3 regions of the Actinoallomurus vinaceus genome follow, and region 2 is predicted to be linked to each of the others. Evidence: riboswitches for the same ligand, from Rfam matches in the RefSeq annotation. Region 2 holds a riboswitch; each other region holds the start of a gene.
The links. A riboswitch is a leader RNA that binds a small molecule or an ion and turns the genes downstream of it on or off. The one in region 2 is predicted to bind cobalamin.
Positions count from the first base shown of each region.

Region 1: another riboswitch for cobalamin. It lies ahead of ABEA24_RS31510 (putative cobaltochelatase); the one in region 2 lies ahead of bluB (5,6-dimethylbenzimidazole synthase).
Region 3: another riboswitch for cobalamin. It lies ahead of ABEA24_RS07940 (ribonucleoside-diphosphate reductase subunit alpha); the one in region 2 lies ahead of bluB (5,6-dimethylbenzimidazole synthase).

Region 1 is NZ_BAABHK010000010.1:111,636-114,905, forward strand. Features, by position in the region: gene ABEA24_RS31510 (putative cobaltochelatase) at 1-1,611, opposite strand, end outside; cobalamin riboswitch at 1,649-1,818, opposite strand; gene ABEA24_RS31515 (LLM class F420-dependent oxidoreductase) at 1,929-2,954, shown strand; gene ABEA24_RS31520 (DUF6504 family protein) at 2,958-3,233, opposite strand.
Region 2 is NZ_BAABHK010000007.1:36,921-40,190, reverse strand. Features, by position in the region: gene ABEA24_RS24505 (phosphotransferase family protein) at 1-709, opposite strand, end outside; gene bluB (5,6-dimethylbenzimidazole synthase) at 989-1,609, opposite strand; cobalamin riboswitch at 1,643-1,837, opposite strand; gene ABEA24_RS24495 (hypothetical protein) at 3,017-3,270, shown strand, end outside.
Region 3 is NZ_BAABHK010000002.1:390,753-394,022, forward strand. Features, by position in the region: gene ABEA24_RS07940 (ribonucleoside-diphosphate reductase subunit alpha) at 1-1,367, opposite strand, end outside; cobalamin riboswitch at 1,466-1,686, opposite strand; gene ABEA24_RS07945 (hypothetical protein) at 2,044-2,409, shown strand; gene ABEA24_RS07950 (SAM-dependent methyltransferase) at 2,424-3,245, opposite strand.

The DNA.
Region 1 (3,270 bases), on a different contig from region 2:
CAGGTTGCCCTCACGGCCCTCCCGGACGCGCTCGCGCAGGTCGCCGGAGCGGATCACCAGCCCGGGGCCGGTGCGGCCGCGGGCGCGCTGGTACGGGGCGGCGGCGAGGAGCGTCGCCGTCAGGTGCAGCGAACGCGCGCCCGGCCGCGCGCCGGTCGTCCGGCCGTACGGCGTGCGGGCGCGCGAGCGGCGGCCCGGCGCGCCGTCGCCGAGGCCGGGCACGGTGAACACCCGCGTCCGGAAGACGGCGTCGGCGGGCGCGGGTTCCGGGGAGTCCACCCGGGTGCGCTCGCCATCGTCCTCGCTCGACGCGTCCCCGCCCGACAGCGCCTGCTCGATGTCGACCAGCGCCCCCTCCTGGGCGTCCCGCCCGTCGGAGCCGCCTGACCCGTCCGGGCCGGAGCCGCCCGGTCCGGGGCCGTCGGGGCCGTCGTCATCGTCGTCGGGGTCCTCGTCGCCGGGCTTGCGCCGGGCGTCCCAGTCGACCGTGACGTCCGGGTCGGGGCCGGTGTCGGGGGCGGGGCCGGGGTCCGGCTCGCTGCCCCCGCGCGGGCGGGGCACGTCCGGAACGGACGAGCCGGGGGCGTCGTCGGAGTCGTAGTCGCCGGTGTTCTCGAGGACGTCGTCGAGCTTCTCCTCGTCCAGGCCCGGCGCGTCGAAGGGGTCGCGGCGGCGCCGGTGCGGGAGGGCGAGCCGGGCGGCGAGGCGAACGTCGGCGGCGGTGACGACCGTCCGGTCGTGCCAGGCGGCGAGGGCCATCGCGGCGCGGGCCATCACGATGTCGGCCCGCAGCCCGTCCACCTCGAACGCGGCGCACACCGCCGTGATCTGGCGTAGCGCGCCGTCCGGCAGCACGACCTCGGGGAGCCTGGCGCGGGCCTGCCCGATGCGCCAGGCCAGCTCGGCCTCGGCCCGCGCCCAGCCGAGCGCGAACGCCGCGGGATCGGCCTCGTAGGCCAGGCGTCGCCGGACGACCTCCGCCCGCTCCTCCGGGTCGCGGGTGGCGGCCACCTCCACCGTCAGGCCGAACCGGTCGAGCAGCTGCGGCCGCAGCTCGCCCTCTTCGGGGTTCATCGTGCCGACCAGCAGGAACCGGGAGGCGTGCCGGATGGACACGCCCTCCCGCTCGACGTACGAGTGCCCCATCGCGGCGGCGTCGAGGAGCAGGTCGACGAGGTGGTCGTGGAGCAGGTTCACCTCGTCGACGTACAGGACGCCGCGGTGGGCGTCGGCCAGCAGGCCGGGCTGGTACGCCTGGACGCCCTCCGTCAGGGCGCGTTCGAGGTCGAGGGAGCCGGTGAGGCGGTCCTCCGCGGCGCCGATCGGCAGCTCCACGAGCCGCGCCGGCCGGACCAGCGTGCCGTCGTCGTAGCCGTGCGGCCCGTCGGGGCACTGCGGGTCCGGCGCCTGCGGGTCGCAGGAGAACCGACAGTCCGCCACGACCGCGACGTCCGGCAGCAGCGCGGCGAGGCCGCGCACGATGGTGGACTTGGCGGTGCCCTTCTCGCCACGGACCAGCACGCCGCCGACGGCCGGGGAGACCGCGTTGATCAGGAGGGCGAGCTTGAGGTCGTCCAGCCCCGTGATGGCGGAGAACGGATAGGTGTTCACCCGGTGGTCGTCCTTTCCTCGGGTTAACGCGCCCGTAGGTGGTCTGGCATCGGCGGCCGGAGTCTCCTGGCTCCCGGATCGCCGCCCGCCCTCAGCCTTCCGACTCACGCCGTGGCCTTTGTTGAGGAAGAACTCCCCGGTCACAGTTGCGCGACAGCCCCGGATTCGCACCGGGTTCCTCCGCGTACCGCCGGAAGACAGCATGACATATCCGGCCTGACCCGCGACACCGCAGGTCCGGCGCACGGCCTCCAGCCCGTGCCGGATCGACGCCGATCTGCTTAAATAGAACGCGTTCTAGTTTTTGGGAGGCGCGGATGAGGCTCGGCATCAACGTCGGCTACTGGCAGCGGGATCCGGAAGACGCGACCGAGATCGTACTGGCCGCCGAGCGACTCGGCTACGAGTACGTCTACACCGCGGAGGCGTACGGCTCCGACGCGTTCACCACGCTCGCCTGGTACGGCGCCCGGACGTCGCGCATCAAGCTGGGCACGGCGGTGGTCCAGATGTCCGCCCGCACCCCCGCCGCGACCGCCATGCACGCGCTGACGCTCGACGCGCTGTCCGGCGGCCGGCTCACGCTCGGGATCGGCGCGTCCGGTCCCCAGGTCGTCGAGGGCTGGTACGGCGTGCCGTTCGCCCGGCCACTGGAGCGCACGCGCGAGTACGTGCGGATCATGCGGGACGTCTGGCGGCGCGAGGAGCCGGTGACCTCCCCCGGTCCCCACTACCCGCTGCCGCTGCCGCCGTCGGCGTATGGTCCCGGCCGCGTCACGGGCCTCGGCAAGCCGCTCAAGTCGATCGTCCATCCGGTGCGCCCGCGGATCCCGGTCTACCTCGGCGCGGAGGGGCCGAAGAACATCGCCCTCGCCACCGAGCTCGCGGACGGCTGGCTGCCGCTCTTCGTCGATCCGACCCAGATCGAGGCGGTGTTCGGCGCGTCGCTGGCGGGCCGCCGGGAGGGGTTCGACATCGCCGCGACCGTGACGACGATCGTGACGGACGACCTGGCGACCGCGCTGGAGTTCGCCAAGATCCCGCTGGCGTTCTACATCGGCGGGATGGGCGCCAAGGACCGCAACTTCCACCTCGACCTGATCGGGCGGCTGGGCTACGCCGAGGAGGCGGTACGCGTACAGGAGCTGTTCCTGTCGGGCCGGCGCGACGAGGCGATCAAGGCGGTGCCGGACGAGCTGGCCGACTCCATCTCCCTGCTCGGCCCGATCGGCCGCATCAAGGAACGCCTCCGGCTGTGGCAGGACTCCCCCGTGACCACGCTCCTCATCGCCGGAGTGAAGGACGAACCGACCCTGAAGGCCGTCCGCGACCTCGTGTCCTGAGATCTAGCTCCAGGCACGGGAGAGCATCCACGTGCCGGTCGCCTGGTCGTGACGCAGCTCGTACACGCCGATCGCCCGGTCCGGGGTGGCCTCGACGCGCCAGAACTCGCGCTCGGCGCCCTCCGGGGCCTCAGGGTGCCGCTCGTGCCACCAGTCGCGGGTGGTGACCCAGCGGTCCAGGACCCGCAGCACGGTGTAGAGCCGGCCGCGCCAGACGAAGCGCGAAGGCCTGCCGTCGCTGAGCCAGACCTCGACCGGGTCGCCGTACACCCGGCTCATCGGCCGCCGCCCGGCACGTCTCCACGCCCCGCGAACC
Region 2 (3,270 bases):
CGCAGCCTGGCGAGGACGGGTCGAAGCCGTGCTCGACCAGCCAGCGGACCGCCAGCAGGCTTCGCAGCGACCACCATGCGCGGATCACGTCGAGGTCGACGTCGGTGCCGTAGCCGGCGACGACGTCGCCAAGGTGCTCCTCGTGTCCGAGCGTCAAGGTGGCGAGGTCGAACAGGGCATCGCCCTGGCTCGCCTCGGACCAGTCGATCACGCCGGTGATCTCGTCAACGTCGACGAACATGTGGGTGATCTGCAGGTCGCCGTGCGTGAACACCGGTGTCCACGGCCGGAGCGCTGCCTCGGCAACCTGGCGGTTGCGCGTGACCAGGTCGGCGGGAAGGATGCCGTTCGTGACGAGCCACTCGCATTCGCCGTCGAGGTGCGATGCGATCTCGTCGAGGCTCCGACCGGGCCATGGCGGCAGCGGCGCGTCGTGCAGCATCCGTGCGGCGGCACCCGCCGCGGCCCACGCCGCCGACGACGCGGTCGACGGCTCGCCGAGGCGGCCGAGTGCCGTCCCGGGGAGGGCGGCGAGCGCGAGCACGGGCGGCTTCCGCCACAGGACCTCCGGAGTCGGGATCGGCGCCATGGCCATCGCCTCGACTTCGACGTCGGTGCGCGTCTGATCAGCGTCGATCTTCAGGAACACGTCACCGACGCGCAGGGTCGCGCGCTCGTGATGGGCAACGACGACCTCGACCTCTTCCACGTCGGCGATTATCGCGGGGATGACCATCGACGTCACCGGGTTTATCGCGTGCGACTACGCGGCTGACCGTGTCCCGCTGCCCGGCGGCCTCGTGCACGCCACCGGCCGCTGACGGATCGAGCGCTGAACGACCAGATCATCTTCCTGCATCCGTGTAGTGGTGTGGCCGTACCGCCGGTGCCGAGTAAGCCGCTGCGGATCGTTACGCCGACCGAGTTCGCACCGATCGTTGCGGCGTTGCCGGACGAGCAGTGGCGAGTGAGCGGATTAAGAGGGGGATCACCAGCGGTTGTGGTGGATCGCGGCCTCCAGGGGGCGGCGGTGGCGCCAGCCGTGCCGTTCGAGATCCGGCACGGTTTCCAGATGGGTGACCGGCCCTACACACAGCCAGGCGACGGGCCGGATCCCGGTCGGAATACCGAGCAACTGACGCAGGTGCGGTTCGCGGTAGAAGGACACCCAGCCGACGCCCAGGTTCTCGGCGGTGGCGGACAGCCATAGGTTCTGGATGGCCAGGCAGACCGAGTACAGTCCCGCGTCGGCAATGGCGTGTCGGCCCAAGACCGCGGGGCTGCCCCGGTCGGGATCGTAGGTGACCACGATCGACAGGCTGCTCTCCAGTACACCGTCGATCTTTATCCGGGCGAAACGGTCGGCGGCGGCCGTGGTGAGGGTGGCGGCGAACGTGGTGCGTTCGTGCTGGACGTGGTCATGGAAGGCGCGCCGGACGGCCGGGTCCTCCACGATGATGAAGTCCCAGGGTTGGGAGAGCCCGACACTGGGCGCGGCGTGCGCAGCCGCCAAGATCCGGTGGAGGACGTCTTCTGGTATCGGCGCGCCGGTGAACTGGGCGCGCACGTCACGGCGACGGTAGACCACGTCGTAGATGCCGGCGTTCATGGGCAGGCTCCCGCTGCGTCAGGCCACCTTGGCGGTGGCCGGTGGAGCGAGGCCGGTCTTCGGACTTCCGGATCGATGCCTGACCATCCGCCTTCCCGGCCTGGCGGCCAGTGGCTGCGCGTGCGCGCGTGGACGGCGGCTCCCCGGTTACCGCGGCGGGCCCGTGCCGGAATTTCACCGGCTTCCCGATTCTCCCCTCGTAGGGGCACCTCGCGTCATTCCATGCCGGCCGCGAGCGTATCAATCCCCGCCGACCCCGACACTCGCGGCCATCGCACTCACGATGAACCGGACCTACACCCGGCGTGGATGGCGTGTCGCCATCCGCCGGACCGTACAACCACAACGTGGGTACCTCATGACCCAGGGTTGCGCCGGCTCGCGGCCGGAGATTCGTGTGCCGATGCGCGAGGTGCGTCTCACTACCTGAACGGGCAGGTCGGCCAACGGGTAGGCGAGGCGGGGCCCCTCAAAGCCGGCGTCGGCCACCACCCAGATATCAGGGTCACCCGGGCACCAGTGACCGGCCGCGATGAGATGCTCGGCGACCGCGTCACGGTCGACCCACCGGACGGCGGTACCCCACCACCGCGATCAGCGACGCCCGCGGCAACACCACCGAAGTCCGCCAATACATGGCCGACCATCCCTCCGGTGACTACGACGCGACCGCCTACTCGCAGGAATGACCGCGACCATCACCGACGCCGCACCCACAGGGCGTCGACGTGTCGGTCCTCAGCCTGAACCCACCAGGCGTCCAGCTCTGGTCCGACGCCGCCACGGCGACGTCGCCAGCACGAGAGACGAACGATGCGCTCGCCGACATCATGGCCGGGCAACCTGGCACGATTCGCCGCACTCGCTGCCGTCGCGCCCCGGAATCCCGAGGCGGCGGCCGAGGAAACTCGCCGCAACACCGATCCGCGGACTGTGTTGACCGCCGCGCTGGCGGCGCCGAGCAGCGCGAAGCCGCCGGGCGTACTCGGACAAGGTCGGTCGTATTCGCCCAAAAACGGAACCGTCCGTTGGTGAACCCGAGCACGGTGGGATTCGTATGCCTTACCGAGGGGTCGGCCTACCGCCGATACCGCCTGCGTACGGGGCGAGGGGTCGACCTTGGACCGCCGCGCCGTCGCGTGGAGGAGGTGCACCGACGACCGGCCATCTCTCTCGCCGCGACCGAATCCGTCACCGGAGGTAGATCGTGACCCGCCGGATGATGCCGGACCGGGGACCGACCGGGCCGGAGCCCTGGACAACGCCGACCGAGCCACGCTGGAGCATCTCGACGAAGCGTTGCGCCGGCATGTGCCCTCAGGGGGAGGGACGGCCGGCAGCACCTGGCCGGCGCGCCGCTGGACGCGGCGCCGCCCGCGATCGATTTCAGACTTAAGGAGAGCGATCTTGTCTTCGCAGTCAGGACCCGGCGAACGCGTGGAGTCGCTCGGTATCCGCCGGCCGGTGGAGCTGCCCAAGGCGGACATCGAGGAGGCCGGAGACCTGGCGCCGGCCGCCGGCGCCGAGCCGGCCCATGAGGGCGACCGGTCCGCCACCGAGGAGAAGAAGGCCGGCGAGACCCAAGAGCGGCCGAAGGACACACCGTCGGCGGCGAAGGAGCAGGAGGACGCCGCCCCGGACACGGACGTCGCGGTGGCGAC
Region 3 (3,270 bases), on a different contig from region 2:
AACCGCACGGCCGTACGCGCCGTGGCCCGCAGCCCCGCCCAGTCGACGCCGTCCTCGGTCACGTGGGCGGCGAGGTTGATCGAGCCGAGGTTGCACACCGCGGTCTCGGCGTCGCCGGTGACCTCCAGGATCTCGGTGCACAGGTTCGACAGGTGCACGACGTTGCCGGGCTCGGCGGTCTGGTTGCAGGCGCGGTTCGCGGCGTCCTTGAACGTCATCCACCCGTTGCCGGTCTGCGCGAGGGTGCGCATCATCGCCCCGTACAGCTGCCGCGCCGGGACCTGCCGGACGAACCGGCCCTCGGCCTCGGCCGCCCGGTACGCACGGTCGAACTCCTCCCCCCACAGGTCGACCAGCTCCGGCACCTGCTTCGGGTCGAACAGCGACCAGACCTCATCCGCCTCGACCCGCCGCATGAACTCATCCGGCACCCAGTTGGCGAGGTTGAGGTTGTGCGTACGCCGTGCGTCCTCACCCGTGTTGTCCCGCAGCTCGAGGAACTCCTCGACGTCGGCGTGCCAGGGTTCGAGGTAGACGCACGCGGCGCCCTTGCGCCGGCCGCCCTGGTTGACCGCCGCGACGCTCGCGTCCAACGTCCGCAGCCACGGCACGATCCCGTTGGAATGCCCGTTCGTGCCGCGGATCAGCGAACCCCGGCTCCGGACCCGGCTCCAGGAGATCCCGATGCCGCCCGAGTACTTGCTCAGCCGCGCGACCTGGCCGTACCGCTCGTAGATCGTCTCCAGCTCGTCACGCGGGGAGTCCAGCAGGAAGCATGAGGACAGTTGCGGGCGGGCGGCGCCGGAGTTGAACAGCGTCGGCGAACTCGGCAGGTACGCCAGCCGCGACATCAGTCCGTAAAGCTCCGCCGCCTCGGCCACGGTCTCGGCCAGCCCGCACGCCACCCGCAGGAAGAAGTGCTGCGGCCGCTCCAGCACCCGCCGCGTCGTCGGATGCCGCAGGAGGTAACGGTCGTAGACGGTGCGGAGCCCGAAGTAGGTGAACCGGTCGTCGGCGCCGTGGTCCACCAGGGCGTTCAGGGCCGCCGCGTTACAGGCGACGAACTCCGCGGTCCGCTCGTTGAGCAGACCCTGGTCATGGGCCGCCGCGACGGACTCGGCGAACGTCACCGGCCCGGTCTCCTCCGCGATCAGCAGGGCCAGCAGCCGAGCCGCCACCGCGGAATAGACGGGGTCGGCGACGACCAGCACGGCGGCCCGCCGTACGGCCTCGGCCAGATCACCGGCTCCGGCGATGAGCGACGGATCGGCATCCGGCAACCCGGCGCAGACGCCTTCGACCTCGGCCGCGACCGTGGTCTCGGGGGCGGCGACGGCCGTGGGGGACGCGACGATCTGTTGTGTCACGTGCTCTCTCCTCGCGAGCTTCACCCTCGCGGAAAGGACGCGCACGGATGACAGGCTCCGCCGCCGACCCTCCCACGAGGCCTGGACGACCGCGCGCTTTCGCGCACGGGTCACTGGCAGGTCTTCGGACTCGCGGGCACCGCACCCATCCATCAGGCGCGTCCTACAGACCGTCGCTTCCCAGGCCCGATCGAGCCCAGTGCCATTGACGGCGGTCGTTCCCACTCACCGCTGCGGGGCAGTCCCGGAATCTCACCGGGTTCCCTCTTACGACACCCGCCACAGAAGCCACGGGTGAACCAGCAACACGAGAACCATACATGTAGTGGTGATGTAAGCACATCACCCCTAGATATTGGGTGTGTTGCCGGAGGGCATGCGAGCCCGGGCATGCCGATCGCCGTACCGGCACGGCATCGGCGGGCCACCGCCATGGCTCCACGGCGCGGGCGACCCAGCCGTCGGGCCGCCGAATCAGGCGGACGCCATTCCGGGACCGTAGCGCTGTGCGGGCGTGCAGCGCGGCTTTTGTCCCGGTGTTTGGATGTTGGCTATCTTCCAGGGATTGATTATGCTTTTGGCGTGGGCAGAAGCGCCTGCCCGAGCCGAGCATCGGCTGCCCATGCCGCTGATGTGTTGATGGCCAAGGTGGCTCCCGTCCCAGCGCGGTTTTCCGATGACCACCGGTGTCCGCGAGCCGGAGGCGCATGGGGCTTTCCGGCGAAGAGGGAAAGCACCGATGGGTCGTAAATGGCTTCCCAATCTTGGGCGGGCAGGGGGAACGGTCACGGCTCTGGCCGCTTCGGTCACGGCCTATCAGGCGAATCCGTTCCTCGGCTGCATACTGGCCGGGATACCCCTGGTCTTCCTCGTTCTGCTGGCGCTCAGCGTGTGGACCGCGGTCAGGGAAGATGATCCCGACAAACGAGAAGCCGGTCTTCGGGTGGCCTGTCTGCTCCTCGGCGCCCACGCGAAAGACTATCTGCCGTCGCGCCGTTCGTCCGGCGTGCGATCAGCGACAGGTGCCGGCGAGCCGACGTGAGCGTGCGATCCTGGTCACGGTTTTCGTGCGACGACGCAGCGTTCCCAACGCGGATCTGCGCCGGCGGTCCGGGTCCCTTCCGTTCGCCAGTCTTCCAGGAAGGCGAGGCCGGGTCCCGTGTTCGGACCCGGCGGGATGACCTGCAGGCCGTCCACAAATCGGCTGATCTGGGCGTCGGATCGCGGCTGTACCTCGGTGACCGTCACCGCTTGTACGTGCTTTTGGAATGTCCTGACCGCCGAAGAGGCATCGCCGTCGAGCGTGAGATGTGAAAGCACGAGGAAGCTGCCCACCGCGGCCGTCTGGATGCACCGGTCGACTATTCCCTGAGGATCGTCGGCGTCGGCGACGAAGTGCAGAATGGAGTTGAGGAGGATCGCGATCGGGCGGCTCATGTCGATGGTCGACAGCAGGTCGGGATCGCCGAACACAGTCTCCGGATCCCGTACGTCGGTGTGGACCACCTTTACCCGGTCGCGTTCACCGAACATGGCCCGTTTGTGTGTGACGGCGACGGGGTCGTCATCGACGTAGACGATACGTGCGGCAGGGTGCACGGACATCAACTCGTCAGGTGTGGCGTCCGGGGTGATGAGGCCGATGCCGAAATCGATGAACTGGTCGATGCCCTGCGTTTCGGCCAGCCACTGAATCGATCTGCGGTGGAAGTCGCGGCTCGTTCTCGTCGCATCGGCCACGTCCGGAACTTCGGCTCTCAGTTCCTCGGCTGCTTGACGGTCGGCCGCGAAGTTGTCCTTCCCGCCGAGGTAATAGTCGTACATTCGGGCCAGGTGGGGCGTCGTCGGGTCGACTTGGAGCCGGGTGATGGCCCGCACCGGTATCTCGAGGCCGACGTCGATT